Gimesia maris: one gene and its partners. The protein of the gene in region 2 binds, or shares a complex with, the protein of the main gene of each other region. Links are inferred from orthologs where the notes say so. Each region holds a gene or a part of one and is shown on either strand. Other genes may lie near its edges.

Region 1 (6,385 bases), 2.8 Mb from region 2 along the record:
CGTCACTGATAGCCCCCAGTTGTCCCGAATAATCACAGTTTGATTCTTCCAGTTTCACCTGCTCAGTGATATCTTCCCAGGTCAGGATAGTTCCTGCAGAAGCAAGCTGATTCAAACTGATTTTCAGCGAGCGGTCTCCAAGGGAAGCCGTGATCGACTGCTCACCGGTTAATCCCGATAACGCGGCCTTCAGTTCTGGCAGTTTCGTAAACAGCTGGCTGATCGAACCACCCACCAGCTTCTGCGGGCTCACCCCCAGGTCACTGCTCAGTTCCTGAATGAGTTCCTGACCTTTATGATTCGCGTAGGTTACTGTTCCTTCCGGGTTCAGAAACAGAATGGATTGAGGACTGTGTTCCACAATACCATAAAACTGATCTGTATCCTGCGACTGTTCAGTAGCCGCGCTCTGTCCCGTATTCTGTACTGAATCAATCGACATAATACTCTTCTCCTTCGGATGGTTGATCTGTGCTTCAGATCGTAAAGGTAGTTCTGAATTGGTTTGGTCATCTTGTTCTGAAATCGGCTGGTCTTCCACCAGGGAATCCACTTCTTCAAAACCGGCTCCCACTGAGCCTGATACTGCCGTTGATTGAAGCTGTTTTGCGCGACTTGAGTCTTGGGCACCTTCAATCATCGTTGTCGAAACTGCTTTGAGAGCCTGACGCCAGGTCTCTTCCAGCTCTTCACTCCATTGATCTTCAGCAAACTCTGCCAGCACTCTGAGCAGAGTATCCGTGACTGGCGGGTAGTCATCATCCTGGATGCCCATTTCGCCATGTTCTTTCCCCAACTGGTGTAACACTTTGGTCAGTGCAGGGGGGCTCTCGAGCGACTTCAAAACCAGAACCAGCGCCTGAATCAGTTTCCCGCGCTGTTCTGAAAAATCGGTATGCGTGAAATAGCGCAGCAGATCGGGGTAGTCCTCGAACAGCTTTTCATAAAACCGTTCTGCCAACTGGTCAGCACGTGGCGCAACCAGTTCGAACGATTCCCGCAATGCAGTGACATTGAGATCCACAAGCAGAGCCCTTATTCAGACACCAGATTTTAGTAAAACATCACTCAAAATTTAAAATTGTTTCCACATCCAGGATGACAAACAATCCTTCATCCAGTTGAAACACACCAATGGTCACCGCCCGCCAGTGTGGATCCAAAGTTCTTGGCACCGGCTCCATGGAGCGACCTGACACATTGATCACATCGCCAACTTCATCAACCAGCAGGCTGAAGGATTCTTCACCCACCCGCGTAACAACATTCATAGAACGGTCGTCTTCCAGGTCAGGCAGCCCCAGGCGTTTGCGCAGGCTCACGGCTGTTACAATCTGACCACGCAGATTTAACAGACCTTTGATCTCCGCGCGTGCCAGTGGTGTCGGTGAAATCACCTGCTCCGTCAACACTTCCTGAACCATATTTACAGGCATGCCCAGTAACTGGTCATCAACGCGGAACGAGACATACTGACTCGAATAATCTAACTGAGACTCCATCCCACTACCGGAATCGGTGACTGCGATGCTCATGCATTTACTCCTGTTTTATATTTCAATCGTGCAAAAGACTCATCCAGACAGGAGATCAGTTCATGCGAATTAAATTTAACCAGAAACTCATCAAAACCGGACTCCCGGGCCCGGGCCTGATCTGCAGAACTGTTTGCAGAGGTTAAAGCAATCACACTCAACTCCTGAGTATTCTGCTGAGACTTAAGCCATTCGCAGAACTCAAAACCATCCATCATTGGCAGATCCAGATCTGTAATGACGGCATGGAACCTGGAATCTTTCTCCAGAAGTTCGACAGCGGCGATGCAACTGTCCCTGGCCACTACAGAGTAGCCTTCCGTTTCCAGCGCGGTTGCCACCAATTGCCTGAAGAACATCGAATCATCCACAATTAAAACTCGAAACGATTTTTTATCTTCAACTTTTTCAAACCAGTTCGGCGTTGAGCGGGTCACGTAATATTGAGTATCAATCACATCAATCGCATTTTTGCCGATGATGGCAGTCCCCAGCACGCCCGGCCGATCTGACTGCATCCGAATTACAAGCTGCTCATCAATAATGTCTTTGATCTCATTAACCATCAGTCCCATCGAACGGTTATTTTCAGAAAAGACGATAACAGGTTGCGGATCAACGGGTTCTCCACCACCAAAACCAGCGCCTTCGATTGAAAGCAGCGGTAACAGGTTATCGCGGTATTGGACTACCTTGCGGTCTCCATTTAATTCAATACTTTCCAGCGGAAATTCTTCCAGTCGTGCGACCAGGGACAGCGGCACAGCCATTGTCACATTATCTTTCACACCGAACAGCAGCATACTGATGGTATTCCGGTCAGAACTCGCCGTTGCTTCTTCGGCAACCGATTGAGAATGAGCTGAACTCCCGCCACACTGATTAAAGATTCCTCCCACATCGAGAATCATCACCACCCGACCATCTCCCAGGATGGTCGTTCCCTGGTAGAGTCCGATATTCTTTAAGAGGCGTCCTACCGGCTTTACCACGATTTCTTCGGTATCGAAAATCCGGGAAACGATCAGTCCAAACTGATCTTCACCTACCTGAACCACCACGATGTTCGTGTCCTGCAGATCGTCATCTTTGGGAGTATCCTCTTCCAGTTGCAAAACTTCATTCAGATGCACGAGTGGTAACAGACGATCTCGCAGACGAAATACCTTTTTATCATGAATCGTCTCGATTTTTTTGCAGTCTTCTGCAGAGAGTCGAACCAGTTCCACCACGCCCAGTTGAGGGATTGCGAAAGGCTGTGAACCACTCTCCAGCACCAGTGCAGATACAATCGCCAGGGTTAACGGAATTTTAATTCTGACTGTCGTCCCTTTTCCCATTTTAGAATTGAGGTCTACAGTTCCCCCGATTTTTTCAATCTGAGTTCGAACAACATCCATGCCTACGCCGCGCCCGGAAATGGAGCTGACCTGTTCCGCTGTTGAGAATCCTGCCTGAAAGATCATGGAAAACACATGACTGTCCGTCACATGAGGTGCGTCGACTTCTTTGATTAATCCCTGTGAAATTGCCTTTTTCAAAACCCGTTCACGACTGATTCCAGCACCATCGTCCTGTATCTCGATGATGACATGTCCGCCCTCATGATACGCGTTCAAGTGAATCGTTCCCGATTCTGCTTTACCGGCTGCTTTACGAACCTCAGAGGACTCAATGCCGTGATCGGCAGAGTTCCTCACCATGTGAGTCAGGGGATCTTTGATGGCATCCAGAACGGTTCGGTCCAGTTCCGTTTCGGCCCCGGTCATTACCAGTTCGATATGTTTATTCGTCACCTGAGATAAATCGCGTACCAGACGGGGAAGCTTGTTCCACGCATTCCCGATTGGCTGCATGCGTGTCTTCATCACGCCTTCCTGCAGATCTGTTGTCACCCGATTCAAATGAGTGATGGGAGCAGCGTATTTCGACTCCTCATCCCCCCGCGCCAGTTGCAACAGTTGGTTACGTGTCAGTACCAGTTCACCCACCAGGTTCATCAGACTGTCAACCACATTCACATTCACACGAATAGACAGGTCTGCCACACTTACTTTGGAAGAACGGACTGCTCCCTCTTCGGTCCCACCTGCAGCGGGAGTCAGCGGATCTGCTGATTCTGCCAGAACCTCTGGATGAGAATCAGTGAGTGCGGCTGGTTCACTTTCATTGGAATCAGCGATGTCAGTCGGACTCGGTCCGCCGAGCGGTTTATCTTCAACCTGGTTTTCCACTGAAATGTCTTCGACTTGCCCCGAAACAGGAGCAGAAGGGGGCTGCTGAGGAGGTGACTCCAGCGGAGCTGTCGCCAGGTTAGCCAGCTCGTCCAACATCAGAGTTAAAGTCGAATGATCTGTTTTCGGTTCTTCTCCGGTTGCTTCCAGGCCCTGTAAGAGCTCTTTAATCCGGTCGATAGCCTCCAGAACCAGCGAAATCGCTCCCGGAGACACTTCGAGCATCCGCTCACGCATCTTTCCCAGAACATTTTCTGCCGAATGCGCAACTGCACCAAGATTTGTGAGACCAAGAAAACCACAGGTCCCTTTAATAGTGTGAATAGTGCGAAAGATACTGGCTATCAGCTCAGCATTCTGGGGATCTTTCTCAAGCTCTACTATTTCCGAGTCTAATTGACCTAAATTCTCCCAGCTTTCTGCCAAAAACTCCTGCAGAATATCGTCCATCAGCCCGTCCTGGTGATTAGGGAACGTAATTGAAGTGTAAATAAGACTTAGGCGTGGAGAGCTAAAATAAATACCAGCAAGAACTTATCAACATGTTTTTATGCAAAATCTGTCGATATAATCCCCCCAAAAGTACGTGATCTCCCCTTAAGCACTATCGTCATTTCTTCTTAAGCCCCTTGACCTCCTGTTATCGATAGAAGCAGAAGTGAGGGGAATTCCCCAGTATACTTAGACTCCAACAATCACAGGTGCACAGTCATTTGATTAAACAATTTATTGATATCCTATTTTGAATTAACAAATGTACTAACTGACACGAAATACTTAACTTTATTGCATAACAAAGAAATCAAAGCGAAGTCGGCGTTCGGTTGTGTGGTCGTCCTGAGACTATTACAATCCACCCCGATTGAAAGTTACCCGACAGCGGACAGAGGAGCTTTGTGGGATCGTTCCCCATCACCTCTGCCGTCAAATATACACATCTAATGGTTCATTAAACGAAGGAGTAAGTCCTGTGGCTGCGGTAAAGGTTGGTATTAATGGTTTTGGTCGTATTGGGCGTATTACATTCAGAGCACTCGCTGCTCGTCCAGAAGAATTCGAAGTAGTCGCCATCAACGACCTCGGAGATCCTAAAAAACTGGCTTGGTTGTTAAAATACGACAGTGTTCAGGGTCGTTTTCCTGGAACTGTTGACGTCGATGGAAGCGATCTGATCGTCAATGGTAAAAAAGTTCGTGTCTGTGCTGAACGTGATCCCCGTGAACTTCCCTGGAAAGAACTGGGAGTCGAAGTGGCTTTGGAGTCGACGGGCTTTTTCACAAACCGTGAAGCCGACGGAAAACCAGGTTACGACAGCCACCTGACCGCTGGAGCTCGTAAAGTTGTCATTTCTGCACCTGCGAAAGATACACCAGATATGACTGTTGTATTTGGTGTCAATGATGACCAGCTGACCTCTGAGCACATCTGTGTTTCAAATGCCAGCTGTACAACAAACTGCCTGGCTCCCATGGCCAAAGTCCTGCATGAAAACTTTGGAATTGAACACGGTTTAATGACGACCGTGCACGCTTACACCAACGACCAGCGTGTTTCAGACCAGTTGCATTCAGATCCTCTGCGGGCACGAGCCGCTGCTCTGAATATTATTCCGACAACGACTGGTGCTGCGAAAGCAGTGGGACTCGTCCTGCCAGAATTGAATGGTAAATTAACTGGGCTCAGCCTGCGTGTTCCAGTACCTGTAGGCAGTATTACTGACCTGGTCGTGAATCTGAGTAAAGATGTGACCGTCGAAGAAGTCAATGCTGCCATGAAAGCTGCTGCAGACGGCCCAATGAAGGGCATTCTGGAGTATAACACAGACCCCATCGTTTCCAGCGATATCGTGGGAAATACCCACAGCTCTATCTTTGATGCCAGCTGGACAACAGTAATTGGTGGAAAAATGCTCAAGGTCTTAAGCTGGTACGATAACGAATATGGTTATTCAAACCGGACCGCAGACATGATCGCTCGTCTGGCCCAACTATAAGCTGTATCAGAGCTTGCAGAATACAAGCCTTGATTCAGTCCGAAATTTCAGCCGAGATGAGTTTCATCTCGGCTGTTTTTCAAACCAGACAAACGTATACAGGTCAACCCGCCATTTAACTTTCGTCTAGACTCTGCTCAATCAGATTGTCAAAATGTGACGCTTACAATTAAAGCCAGTCTCATAATTTAACTGATGATGATTTCAACGTACTGACTCCAGACCGCATCCAGTTAAATAATCACAACTTCGATCTGAGATCACATGATTGTGGAATATGGGAAAATACTGCATTCAGACTGGATAATCACCCAGGCACTTGTTTTTGACTTTCCATCGTATAGTATTTCTGGAATCTATGACTAACTCAGAACTTAAGTATAAATTGAATTCGAATTCTCCCGTGATCGCACCTTCAATGCTGAAGTGTGATTTCGGTAATCTGCATCGGGAAATCGAACTGCTGGAAGATGCTGGCGCTCAAGTACTCCACTGGGATGTTATGGATGGTCATTTTGTCCCCAACCTTTCGTATGGCGCACTGTTGATTGAACGAGTCCGCTCATTGACCAGCATGGCCTTTGATGCGCACTTAATGATCAGCCATCCGGAAAAGTACATTG
Region 2 (6,008 bases):
CAGGATTTGAACCGGTGCCTGCATACAGATGAAGATCCCGACAAACAATGCTGCGACTTCCAGAATGGCATCGTAATTGAAAGAGTTCTGCTGCCGGACACTTTTAGGTGTGACCAGCAATGAGATTCCAGCGAGTCCGAACATGCAGACTTCCCTGAAAAAGTGCGGCGCATGCCAGCCGTTTGTGTAAGGAACCGGTTTGGATGGATCAAACAGTGCGACACAGAAGATCACCAGGAGCAACCAGAGAAAGTTAAGACCACCTCTGAGTGCGAAAGGCTCAATGGATTCGGGTGGTGCTTCGACCTTTTCCCGGTTTTCCTTTTTATAACGTACCGTGTCATAGATGAAATAAATCGCCAGCAGGCAGAGGTTCATCGCCAGCCACATTGGCCATAGATTGAGTGTCCAGGTAAAAGGAACACCCCGCAAGAACCCCAGGAAAAGTGGCGGGTCGCCGATTGGCAGCAGACATCCACCGGTATTGCAGACGACAAAAATGAAAAAGATGACCGTATGAGCCACGTAGTCACGTTTTGCGTTTGCTTTCAACAGGGGGCGAATCAGTAGCATGGCTGCGCCGGTTGTTCCAATGAAACTGGAGATTGCGGCACCGATGGCGATGATGGCAGTATTCAGCCTGGGGCGGCCGACCAGATTTCCATTAAAAGCAATACCACCACTGATCACATACAGACTGAAGAGCAGGGCGATGAAAGGAATGTATTCTACTAAGATCGCATTTTTCAGAACGACGATGGCAGCCGGGAATCCGGGAGCAGACAGCTCGTGCGTTCCGTGATCGATTACCCCATGCCCATAAATGAATGTGTAATAGAGCAGGGTAACCAGGCCCAGACTGACCGCGACCAGCAGGCGGTTTTTGTTATGTTCCCACCACTCTTCGGTTTTGTGAATCAGGGGCAGAAAAGCAATACACAGTAAAAGCAAGGCAAACGGAATGACACTATAGAAGGCAGGTGGCTCAGCGTGAGCGTGCTGATCTGCGTGTGGTTGTTCCGTGGTGGATACTAAGTGTGTTGCATCCAGTTGCGTAGACGTATCAGCGATTAAGTTCATCTCAATCGCCCTCCGTAGTTTGGGGATTATTGTAAGTGGGTTAAATCTGGAAAATCCATTTTCGTATTGAACTGCGAAAACAAGAACTCTGCTTGTTTACTGGCGGCATGTAAAATCTGTGGATTATGGCATGATCGGAGATTGTGTACAATATCCAGATCGACTTGAATCCAAATAGTATTTATGAATTTGCCAGCTGATTCCGATGTGCATCCGCAGCGATTGAACAGGGTTTCATTTCTGCAAGATATTGCTTAATGAGTTCAGCCGCCTGAGTGCTTTCCAGCAATTCCAGCGAAATTAAAGTTTTCCCGAGCACGATTGGCGGTTCGATCTGTAAAGCCAGCAGGTAAGCCGTCTGTTCCTGGGTCAGGAAATTCTGCTGAATTGCGATTTCACCGAATCGCAGACCTTTGAGCTCCTGCAGTTCCAGAATTTTGGAAACGTCATTCTCGGAGAGCATCTTTTCGGCAATGGCGAGTTCCCCAATTCGTGACTGCTTCTGCTGTTTTGAGCATTTAAGCAGTGCTTTGGATATGGTCGGAATATCGAAGACTTCTTTTGTCACCAGCCAGCGACTGAAGCGGCAGCGTTTGATTAATTTGTGCAGTTCCTGCTCATTTTTGCTGACAATTGAACGAACATGTACCTGGTTTCGCCCGTTTTCTTTGGACTCATACATCGCCTCATCTGCTTCAGCAACCAGTCGTTCTGCAAATCCTGTTAAGTCTCTAGGAGGGATTCCCACGACGGCTCCCAGGCTGGCCGTGACCGGGACTCGGGCTCCTTCGAATTCGATGACTTCGTTTTCGATCAGCTTTCGGAGTCGTTCCGCCAGGTCGCGAATCCCGTTTTCAGTAGGATTATTGACCATGATCACGAATTCTTCACCACCATACCGACAGAAAACGTCTGAGCGTCTTGTGGATTCGCTGGCGACTTTGGCGACACGCTGTAAGACCAGGTCACCGAACTGATGTCCGTAGGTATCGTTCAGATTTTTGAAGCGATCGATATCTGAAAAGATAATTCCAATCGGTTGTGCATCGCGAGAGCAGGAGTAGAGTTCCTTCTCAAAATTTTCATTGAAGTAGCTGCGATTATAGGTTTTGGTCAGCGGGTCATGAATGGCTTTACTCTGGAGCTGTTTATTTTCTGATTCCAGCTTGTTTTTCTGTTCTTCAATGACGGCCTGTCGGGCAAACGCCTGTGTTGTATCGACCTGTGCCTTCATGGTCATCTGCACCAGTTGCTCGTTTGCTTTGGCCATGATTTCAAACGGGGATTCGATGTCATCCATATTAACCGCGAAAATCTGGGCGGCTTCCTCAAAGCGAACCTGTACCTGTTCCAGAAATCCATGCAGGTCATCGTGTGGCATGTTGTAAAATTCAGATGTTAAATCCTGAAGTTTCTGTAATGCCAGCCCACTGTTAACGGAACAGAAGTAGTCCCCAATTGCTGCAGAAGTAGCGATGATGGTGATCAGGTTGAAGTCGGGGTGTGATTCGAGAGTTTTCAGCTGTGCGACAGAGTCATGGTGATGTTGGATTGCAGTCTGGAACTGTTCTGACAATTGCCAGCGTTCCATCATTTTGACACCCACCTCAGCGTGGTTGATTCCCAGTTCTGCTGATTCTACTTCAACAGACTCCCGTTGTTCCGTTTCAGCCTGTTCCAGAACAGATAATAAATCTGTCGGGATAGATCTGAGCATGGCGAGGTGACCAATATCCTGCAGCAGTCCGAGCAGGAAACTGTCGTATTTTAAATCATTTCCGGATTTTGCAGCTAACAGCTCTGCCGCTGCTGACTGGATGATAGACTGTTTCCAGTATGAGTCAAATCGAGATTTGAGTGGACCCTGAGTGATTGCTGATTCAGAAAGTGAAAAGCTCAATGCCAGCGACGTAACGACCATCGTCCCCAGCAGTGGAACAGCCCGCTCAATACCTTTGCATTCTGATCTTAATCCAAAAAATGAAGAATTACTCGCTTTCAAAATCTTTGCAGTAATTGCCGGGTCTGCTTTGATCGTATCAATCACTTCTTTGATATCTGTATCGGGATTCTTGGAAAGATCCAGCAATTTTACAGCGACCGCAGGCAAAGTAGGTAATTGATCAGAAGACCAGATTTTTTCAGGAGAAATCATTTTCTGTGACCTTTAAGGAAATGTAAATCAATCTTTTGAATAGCTGTAATTAAAAAACTCTGTTTTCACCGGACGGTGTCCCGTATTACTGCCGCGTCTCCAGGGGCCTCTGAACCGAGTATTATAGATTGAGAGACGCAATGGTAAATTATGATGCGTATCAGCTGACGATGGTTGTCGCATGCCGAGGGAGTTTCAGAAGAACAGCCATCATTGATCTACCGTGTTGTTTCAAGCGTTAGATGTGACCCAGCGTTCCAGTTTGCTTTTCAAGCTGTCGGGAGTAAATGGCTTGACCAGATAGTCAGAAACACCAGCCTGGATCGCTGTAACGACTCTGGCACGTTCTGCTTCTGTCGTGATCATAATGACGGGAATATCTTTGTTACGCTGACGGATTTCTTTCAGAAGTTGAAGGCCATCCATGTTTGGCATATTCCAGTCACTTAACACGATGTCAAAACTCGAGGCAACAAACAGTTCTAATGCCTGAACGCCGTCTTCAGCTTCTGTTACATTTTCAATCCCCAGTTTCGATAAGCATCGTTTCTGGATGGTCCTCATTGTGCCGGAATCGTCTACAAGTAAAACTTTCATGGAATTAGCCTTTATCTATTTTAAATTCGATTGGTCGTTCAAAATAACGTTTTGTTAAACAGGTCGTTTAGCGATCAGAAAACCCTGCTTCAATAGAAAAGGTTCCGATTTCTGAGTCAAAAGCAATACATATGGGAGACACATTAGATGGATAATGAACCGTGTGCCCCTTGCCAGTAATAATGTTTGGAATACTGATGGAGGCTTCCAGATGTTCCAGTTGTGCCTTCGCTGATCCTGCAATCATGTTTGCCAATTCACAGACTGCATCACAGACTTCGTCGTTGATTTCATTTGTAGAGATACCAACCAGACGATCCAGAACGCCTATGCCGACGCTCTTGGAGAGGCTTAATACAAGCGTCCCGGCTGCTTTTCCAGAAATTCCAATGACGGCACTCAACTCGTGCTGAGGAATGAGGTCCTGTTTCAGACTCAATCCGGTTCGTTTTGGCGTACAACCCAGCATCATTTCAAAAACAGAGATGGTTGCGCTAATGATGGGATTCACAAATTCTGCGGTGAGTTCAGACTTACCGACGGTACTGGTTGACGTCATTATCTAATTCCTGTTTCCTGAGAATCATTCAACTTCAGTGATTCAGTTATTCTGAGAATTTTGTAGAAGTCATGATGTCGATGGATTTCCACTACTGTTGCTCGAAATACACAACAGAAGCCACACGACGAACGATGCTTCAAAATTAAATGTGCACTTACAGCATAGATCACGAAAAAATACATGTGCCAAAATATCAACACGATATTCCAAATAAACATTCTTCGTCTTGTTTGAGATTGCTGAGATTTCCGGCTGTATGAACTGTAGTGGAGGTGATTCCTGCAAAATTAAGGCATATCCCTCCTTGTGAAAAATGAAATTTATTTCCCAGGGCAACTTGCAGGCATTGAAAACATAGGAATCCCTCCTGACATGCTTCAGGTGATCTAATAGACTAGTATATAAGAGTTTATGGAATTCTGCTTTAATAGAGGATGGGATAGTCCTATTTGTCGGTGCAGGAATCAATCACAAGCGTGAGTGAAAATGACGATAAAAGTATAGGTAAGATACTCTATAATCTGACAATTAAGAGTTGAGGAGTCATTTCATTTCTGCATACCATAAGGTTCTGGTAAGTGATATTTAATGAGTTCTTTCGCATGGTATAACTTCAATTCTGACATTGAACATCAGTTAAGAACTTATCAGGGATAAATCGTCATATCTGTAAATGAAGTCTAAAAAACAAATTCAGTCCAACTATTTTGTATGCTGATAGACTTATAAAGTTTCCCGTTAACTAAAAGGCACAACTTGTCAATGGGACAGTTATCACAGCAAGACTGTTTTGAGTTTGTTCAAGACGTTCGAACGACATGTCACCAATTAAATAATTTTCTAACTATTTTACAGTGCCAACATGACTATCTTAGTGGATTGTCATCCGGTGAGATTGAGTCGGAGCTAGCAGGCGTCCTGCGGGATTTAGTCCCACCGATTGAATCTGCTACCAGCGATGTGCTCGAGCTTTCAAAGAAATGCAGAGATTTTCTGGAGGAGCAGAAGCACGAATAGTAGCTGCAGAATTAAGATTGAACCATTCGTTAATTGATATCTTTTAAATTCTCATAATCAAATTATACGAGGGCCAGCCAGCATGCTAACTTCAACAGATCTGATTCGAGTTGTTTTTGTCGATGATCACATGGTTCTGGTTGACTCAATCGTCTCCAGATTTCAGCGAGATCCTGATATCGAAGTTGTAGGGACAGCTACAAATGCTGATGAGGGGCTGGCTTTGATTTTGGAAACGGAGCCCGATGTTGTTATATTGGATGTAGAACTACCTGGACGTGGGTCATTTGATATCGCCGAAGAGATTTCTTCGCGACTGAAAAATACAAAAATGATTTTTCTGACAGGTTATCTTTCGGACATCTTCATCGAGCTGGCATTGAGAGTGAATGCAAAAGGTTACTTACTCAAAGGGGAACCGATTGAATCATTGATCCATGCCATCAAAAAGGCCTCTCGCGGAGAATACTGTTTTTCACAATCGGTCCAGGAACGACTGGTCTTTGATCACAAGAAAGAACGGTATTCAATTCAGTCAAAAAGCATGTTGACTTCCCTGACTTCCCGTCAAATCGAAGTCCTCAGACATCTGGCCAG
Region 3 (6,028 bases), 1.1 Mb from region 2 along the record:
TGGAATTAATATTCCCAAACTTATCGAATACACTAAGGACACAGGAGCCGTCAAAGGATTTCCGGAAACGGAAGCCCTCTCGAACGAGGAACTGCTCACATCCAATGTGACCGTACTGATTCCCGCTGCTTTGGGTGGGGTATTGACCAAAGACATCGCTAAGGAAGTCAAAGCGAGATGCATTATTGAAGCTGCCAATAATCCGACTGTCCCGGAAGCAGACGAAATATTCGATAAAAACGGAGTCATCGTGGTACCTGATATTCTGGCCAATGCCGGGGGCGTGACGGTCAGTTACTTCGAATGGGTTCAGAATCGTCAGCATTTCAGCTGGGAAAAATCCCGCGTACGGTCGGAATTAGATCGTATTATGAATGACAGTTTTAAACTGGTCTGGAAGATTGCTACTGATAAAAAAGTGTCTCTGCGCGTCGCCGCCTATATACTGGGAATTGGACGGGTAGGGCGTGCCACCGTTCTGGGAGGCATCTGAAATCCCGCCATTATTTTTCGTGAAGTTCAATTCGGACCGAGATTCACATTTATTTCACACCTGACGCTTGCGAGGTAACTAATATGATATCCACAGAGGAACTGATCAATGATTGTGTTCTGTTTCAGTCTGTAACACCGGCTGAAATGGAAGAATTGCTCTATTACTCTGAAACGGAAGAGTTTTCTGAAGGGGCACGAATTCTGGACGAAGGGAATTCCACACGCTATCTCTGGGTCATAAAGAGTGGTTCCTGTGAGGTACGTAAGAAACTGGCCAATGGAAGCGAGCAGACTCTGACTAAGTTGAGCCCACTGTCGGTGTTCGGCGAAATGTCGTTTTTCAAGCCTGCTCCTCACTCAGCGAGCGTGGTTGCTTTGTCCGATGTGGAAGTCGTGCGGATTCCCGGACGCGAATTCGATCAGATGCTGAAAGACGGAGCCAAAGGCGCTCAGAAGGTTGTGTTCAATACTGTGCGGATCATGTCGGATCGATTGCGGATGATGGATAAATGGTCAGCAGAAATGGCGGAGAGTTGTGGTTCCCGCACCAGAAATGCAGAATGGCATGACTTTCGGTCGAAATTATACTCAGACTGGAAGTTTTAGCCTGAAATCGAGTCAGAATCGACGTTTGTGATCCCGCGTTGACACATTTCGACGGATATTTGATACTGCGGTATGTTGAACACAGTCGATCAGGCCATTAGCCTGTGGCGGCACGGCGCGCACCTCCCGGTCGCATCTCGTGTCCTTTTATCAGAGAACTGCACGTGTTTTACGTACCAGGATGGTCGATGAACACATTTACCATCTACCCGTAATCGATTAAGAGTAACATGACAGAATTAGACCTGGCTCAATATACAGAACAGCTGGCATCTCAGGCACGAGACGCCTCGCGGAAACTGGTATCCTCAAACGGGAATCAGAAAAATGCCTGGCTGCGCCGCATGATTGAGCTGATTCAAGAACGAACACCCGAACTGCTGGAAGCAAACGCCGCCGACATCAAACAGGCACCTGAATATGGCCTGACGGAGGCTTCGATCGATCGGCTGCGACTGACCGAGACCCGATTGCAGGGGATTATTACGGCTCTGGAAGAGATCATCGCGTTGCCGAATCCGATTGGCGAAATCATCGACAGTAATATTCGTCCGAACGGTCTGCTGGTGACACGCGTAAGAGTCCCGCTGGGCGTTGTCTTTTTTATCTATGAATCACGCCCTAATGTGACCATCGATGCGGCTGCATTGTGTGTCAAAAGCGGAAACGCCGTGATTTTGAGGGGCGGAAAAGAAGCATTACACAGCAATATCGCATTCTATAAGCTGTTACAGGAAGGCCTGCGTGATGTCGGGCTTCCCGAAGAAGCAGTGCAGCTGGTTGAAACGACGGACCGCGAAGCAGTGGGACATTTTCTGAAACTGAGCGAATACATTGATGTGACGATACCCCGTGGGGGAAAAGGTCTGATTGAACGAGTGGCCCGCGATGCGACAATGCCTGTTATCAAGCATTTTGATGGCGTCTGCCACGTGTATCTCGACAAATCGGCTGATCCAGAGCTGGCAGTATCGATTACGGTGAACAGTAAATGTCAGCGTCCCGGTGTGTGCAATGCAGCGGAAAGCCTGCTCGTGCATACTGATATCGCCGATACAGTTTATCCACGTGTCGCAGAGGCGCTTAAGAAGCAGGGAGTCGAACTGCGCTGCTGTCCGCGTTCATTGGAACGGACACCGGGGGCAACAGCGGCGACTGAAGAAGATTATGGCACGGAATACGGGGCCAAAATCATCTCCGTCAAAATTGTGAATCACATGGATGAAGCGATCCGACATATTCATCAATATGGATCGGGGCATACCGAGTCGATTGTCACGACAGAGCTGGCGGCGTCTGAGAAGTTCACAACACAAGTCGATTCGGCGGCAGTGATCGTGAATGCCAGCACGCGTTTCAACGATGGAGGAGAGTTCGGACTGGGAGCGGAAATCGGGATCAGTACCGATAAATTTCACGCACGTGGTCCCTGTGGATTAAACGAACTGACCAGTTATAAATATGTAGCCCATGGAGCAGGGCAGATTCGAGAGTAGCAGTTAGATCAATGATTGAAATCCCGTCGCGGGCAGCCTGCTCTCGCCGTGTTTCAATTTTCAGGGAGGCCAGGGATGGCAGACGTACTGAGTCAAAATGAAGTCGAGTCGCTCTTATCGGCGTTAGATCCCTCTGCGAGCAGCGGCGGTGGATCGAGCCGTCCTGCGACGCGCAATACCGACTTCAATTCCCAGATCAGTATCTATGACTTCAAACGTCCCGAGCGTGTCAGCAAAGAGCAGATGCGGGCATTTCGCGCGTTGCATGAAAGCTTTAGCCGTGAATTTGGTGCCGCCCTCAGCGGGATGTTGCGTTCCATCATTGAAGTCAAGCTGATCAGTGTAGACCAGTTGACCTACAGCGAATTTGTATTCAGTCTGGAGAACCCGACCTGTTTTAATCTACTTGAGTCCGAAACGCTGGACGGGCATATTATTCTGGACATCAGCCCGTCGATCATCTTTCCCATCATTGACCGGTTACTGGGGGGGGATGGGCATTCGCATGGTGCCTACCCGAATCGGGCGCTGACCGAAATCGAAATCCGCCTGGTTTCCCGGATTACCGGGCTGGCCATTGAAGGGATTGAATCGGCGTGGAGTAACTTGTGTGACTGGAAATTACGGGTCTCACAGGTCGAAAGTAATCCTCAACTGGTGCAGATTGTACCACCCAACGAAGTGATCGTGCTGATTTCTTTCGAAGTCACGATGGGGGAAACGCGAGGGATTATCAATCTCTGTATTCCCTTCAATACGATTGAGCCTCTGTCTAACAAATTGACCTCCGATACCTGGTCTGCTTACAAGAAGAAGTCACCGGATTTGAGACAGCAACTGAATCTGGAAGCGAGTGTCTCTAAGTCAAAAATTGCGATGCGGGTCGAACTGGACAACAGTAAATTGACGGCGGGTGAAGTACTGAATCTGGCTGTGGGTGATGTCATCATGTGTAACAAGGGGAGTGCCCAGAGCCTGACGGTTGAGCTGGAAGGTTCGCCGGTCTTCACTGCTTTTCCGGGAGTGTATAAAGGACATAAAGCCATCAGTATTGAGAAAATGCTGGCAATTCCCCGGGACGTGATCGAAGAACGTCTGAAAAAATCGGATGCAGCGACAGGATAAAACGATCGGTTTTTGCGGGATGATCCCACACTGTACTTCAGGGATGAATTGTAGTAGACTTTGAAGATCAATGGTAATCTGAGATGTTTTCAGCTTGCCAGATCTCATTATTGATTGAACGATCATCGGTCAGCCGATCGGGATACACCGGTTTTCAGTCAATCCGTCATTTTTTCTACGAAGTCACCGGGTTTTTAACCCCGTTTCGGTGGAAAAAGTAACGTGAGGCTGATTATACTGCCCGATCAACCTCCCTGTTGAAGTTCCGTCTGTACTGTTTGATGGACAGATGTGTTCTTCCTGGTTGAGGATTCTGCGTGAGAAGAATGCAGAACACGTAGAGGAAATGACTCTGGATTGAAGACTGGATCTCTGTTTTCTCAGAGGCAGCCCGTGTCTCTGAAACGTTTACGAAGATAGAAAATAAAATGCCTAAGCAAAAGACACATAAAGGAATGAAGAAGCGGTTCAAAATTACTGCTTCTGGTAAAGCCAAGCACAGGAAAGCATTTCGCGGTCACATTCTCAGTAAAAAGAGCCCCAAGCGAAAGATCAGACTTCGCGGTGATGGTATTGTGACAGGCGCGGAAGCAAAGCTGATTGTGAATGCTCTGCGTCCCAGTTCATAACTTTGCCGAGATCCCGGCTACTTAAGCTGGAGTGTGTGCTGACAGAATCAATATTTAACATCACAGTTGGAAAGTAATAATGCGAGTTCGAAAAGGTGCAGCTCGACGTCGAGCCAAGAAAAGACTGTTCAAAGAAGCCCGCGGTAATGTTGGTGGTCGCAGTAAACTGCTGCGAACCGTCAAAGAAACCCTGATTCGTTCCCGGGTGTACGCCTACCGTGACCGTCGCGTTCGCAAACGTGAATTCCGTGCATTGTGGGTGACTCGAATCACTGCTGCCTGCCGCGCACGTGGGACGAATTACTCCCAGTTTATCAATGGTTTGACCAAAGCGGGAATCACTCTGAATCGTAAATCGCTGAGCGAACTGGCAATTTATCAGCCACAGATCTTTGATGAGATTGTGAAAGCTTCCCAGGCTGCTTTAGCAGCATAAGTTCTGAGTCGTTTGACTGCTCAGTTCAGAGACATAAAATCTGCCAGGTCTGTTCGATGAAACAGACCTGGTTTTTTTACGTACCGGTCTGATATCTGTCAGAATGGGGGATATAGGATCTCTCAAATTGCAGTTCGCCCGAAAACAGGAATCTGTTATATTACGAGTCGAATCTGTCGGGACTGAGGCAGGTTTCATTTCAGAAGTAATTCCCGATCAGGGAGGCAGGGATTAGATGCAGACAGGCGTGGAATCAGCTCCGGGATGCAGCAGGTGTAGGCTACACTGGCTGATTGCGCTGTCGTGCTGTCTGGCGAGTTTCATGAGTTTGTCTGCGTGCACCGGCTTCAGGTCGGTTGTGCCGGCCCCGCTGGTCTTCGAAGAGCAGTCGGCAAAGATCCTGGAGCTCGCGCCGCTGGGAACTCCCAAAGAACAGGCTATCCGTCAGTTGAACGATGCGGGGATTTCGGGCGATTTTGCTTCCAGTCCTTCGATCTATTATTGTGATCTGTGGCAGCGGGAAGATGGCAGTCTGTGGCATCTCAATGTCGCTCTATTGTTCCAGGAGGACGGCACACTCTATAAAACCCGACCGGCACAGGCCGATGTCAGCTGGGAAAAAGACGCCTCCACCACGCAGCAGTCGGAGCCTTGATTCCTTTATAAAGGCAAGTGGACCAGCTATTGATCCACCGGGTCTGCGGGTTTCTCGAGCAACTGGATGTGTCCCTTGCAGAATTTGCAGGCTGCCACTGTACCCAGGTATTTGTGGGCTATGCGCAGTTCCTGTCGGCAGTGCGGACAACTGGTATAGAAGCCCTGGGAGATGGCTTTGCTGGCATCGATTTTCAAGGCTAAAGGGGCCTGGCAGAATTTGCAGGAGACCTGTTTTCCCAGGTATTTTTTATGGACGCGTAATTCTTTACGGCAGTCCGGGCACTGGAAAAAGTATCCGACCGGATAAGCATCGCAGCAGACCGCCAGCTCTTTCAGTGGATGGAAAGCGGGAATCTCTACTGTATCGTGCTCCAGGTCATCATTGAGCAACTCACGGCAGGTTTGACAGTGTACCAGATTTGCAGGCATGTCCTCCCCGCATTGCGGGCAGGGGCCACCGGGCCAGGCGGGCATAATAAATCCTTGTTTTTCAATTCAGTCAGTTTTCAGGTTGCTGAAGTTTTGAGATGGCCCGTTATCTCGGTTGAGGTTTTACTTGATCATTAGAGATTCGTAGAGATTAC

Evidence for each region. Proteins that work in one complex are often made in the same cells at the same time.
Region 1: the proteins of GmarT_RS01850 (region 2) and GmarT_RS12185 are in contact, whole or in part, in a solved structure (PDB 1A0O), measured with the Escherichia coli proteins. The link is inferred for Gimesia maris from one-to-one orthologs.
Region 3: the proteins of GmarT_RS01850 (region 2) and fliM are in contact, whole or in part, in a crystal structure (PDB 1F4V), measured with the Escherichia coli proteins. The link is inferred for Gimesia maris from one-to-one orthologs.

The regions. Positions count from the first base shown.
Region 1 is NZ_CP042910.1:3,271,012-3,277,396, reverse strand. The notes cover bases 1,332-4,614. They hold GmarT_RS12185 (hybrid sensor histidine kinase/response regulator), read right to left. Parts: upstream 4,220-4,614; coding sequence 1,532-4,219; downstream 1,332-1,531. Other genes in these bases: GmarT_RS12190 (chemotaxis protein CheW), read right to left, coding at 1,332-1,535. Outside these bases: GmarT_RS12195 (methyl-accepting chemotaxis protein), read right to left, coding at 1-1,024; more of GmarT_RS12190, read right to left, coding at 1,065-1,331; gap (type I glyceraldehyde-3-phosphate dehydrogenase), read left to right, coding at 4,740-5,762; rpe (ribulose-phosphate 3-epimerase), read left to right, coding at 6,121-6,385. UniProt on the Escherichia coli protein: Involved in the transmission of sensory signals from the chemoreceptors to the flagellar motors. CheA is autophosphorylated; it can transfer its phosphate group to either CheB or CheY.
Region 2 is NZ_CP042910.1:493,256-499,263, forward strand. Bases 2,150-5,055 are described here. They hold GmarT_RS01850 (response regulator), read right to left. Parts: upstream 3,833-5,055; coding sequence 3,467-3,832; downstream 2,150-3,466. Other genes in these bases: GmarT_RS01845 (sensor domain-containing diguanylate cyclase), read right to left, coding at 2,150-3,235; GmarT_RS01855 (chemotaxis protein CheX), read right to left, coding at 3,900-4,391. Outside these bases: GmarT_RS01840 (sodium:proton antiporter), read right to left, coding at 1-1,080; more of GmarT_RS01845, read right to left, coding at 1,262-2,149; GmarT_RS01860 (response regulator transcription factor), read left to right, coding at 5,494-6,008. UniProt on the Escherichia coli protein: Involved in the transmission of sensory signals from the chemoreceptors to the flagellar motors.
Region 3 is NZ_CP042910.1:1,639,605-1,645,632, forward strand. Bases 1,772-4,697 are described here. They hold fliM (flagellar motor switch protein FliM), read left to right. Parts: upstream 1,772-2,672; coding sequence 2,673-3,722; downstream 3,723-4,697. Other genes in these bases: GmarT_RS06215 (glutamate-5-semialdehyde dehydrogenase), read left to right, coding at 1,772-2,597; rpmI (50S ribosomal protein L35), read left to right, coding at 4,151-4,351; rplT (50S ribosomal protein L20), read left to right, coding at 4,431-4,697. Also shown: GmarT_RS06205 (Glu/Leu/Phe/Val family dehydrogenase), read left to right, coding at 1-493; GmarT_RS06210 (Crp/Fnr family transcriptional regulator), read left to right, coding at 577-1,101; more of GmarT_RS06215, read left to right, coding at 1,332-1,771; more of rplT, read left to right, coding at 4,698-4,787; GmarT_RS06235 (hypothetical protein), read left to right, coding at 5,110-5,442; GmarT_RS06240 (hypothetical protein), read right to left, coding at 5,469-5,918. UniProt on the Escherichia coli protein: FliM is one of three proteins (FliG, FliN, FliM) that forms the rotor-mounted switch complex (C ring), located at the base of the basal body.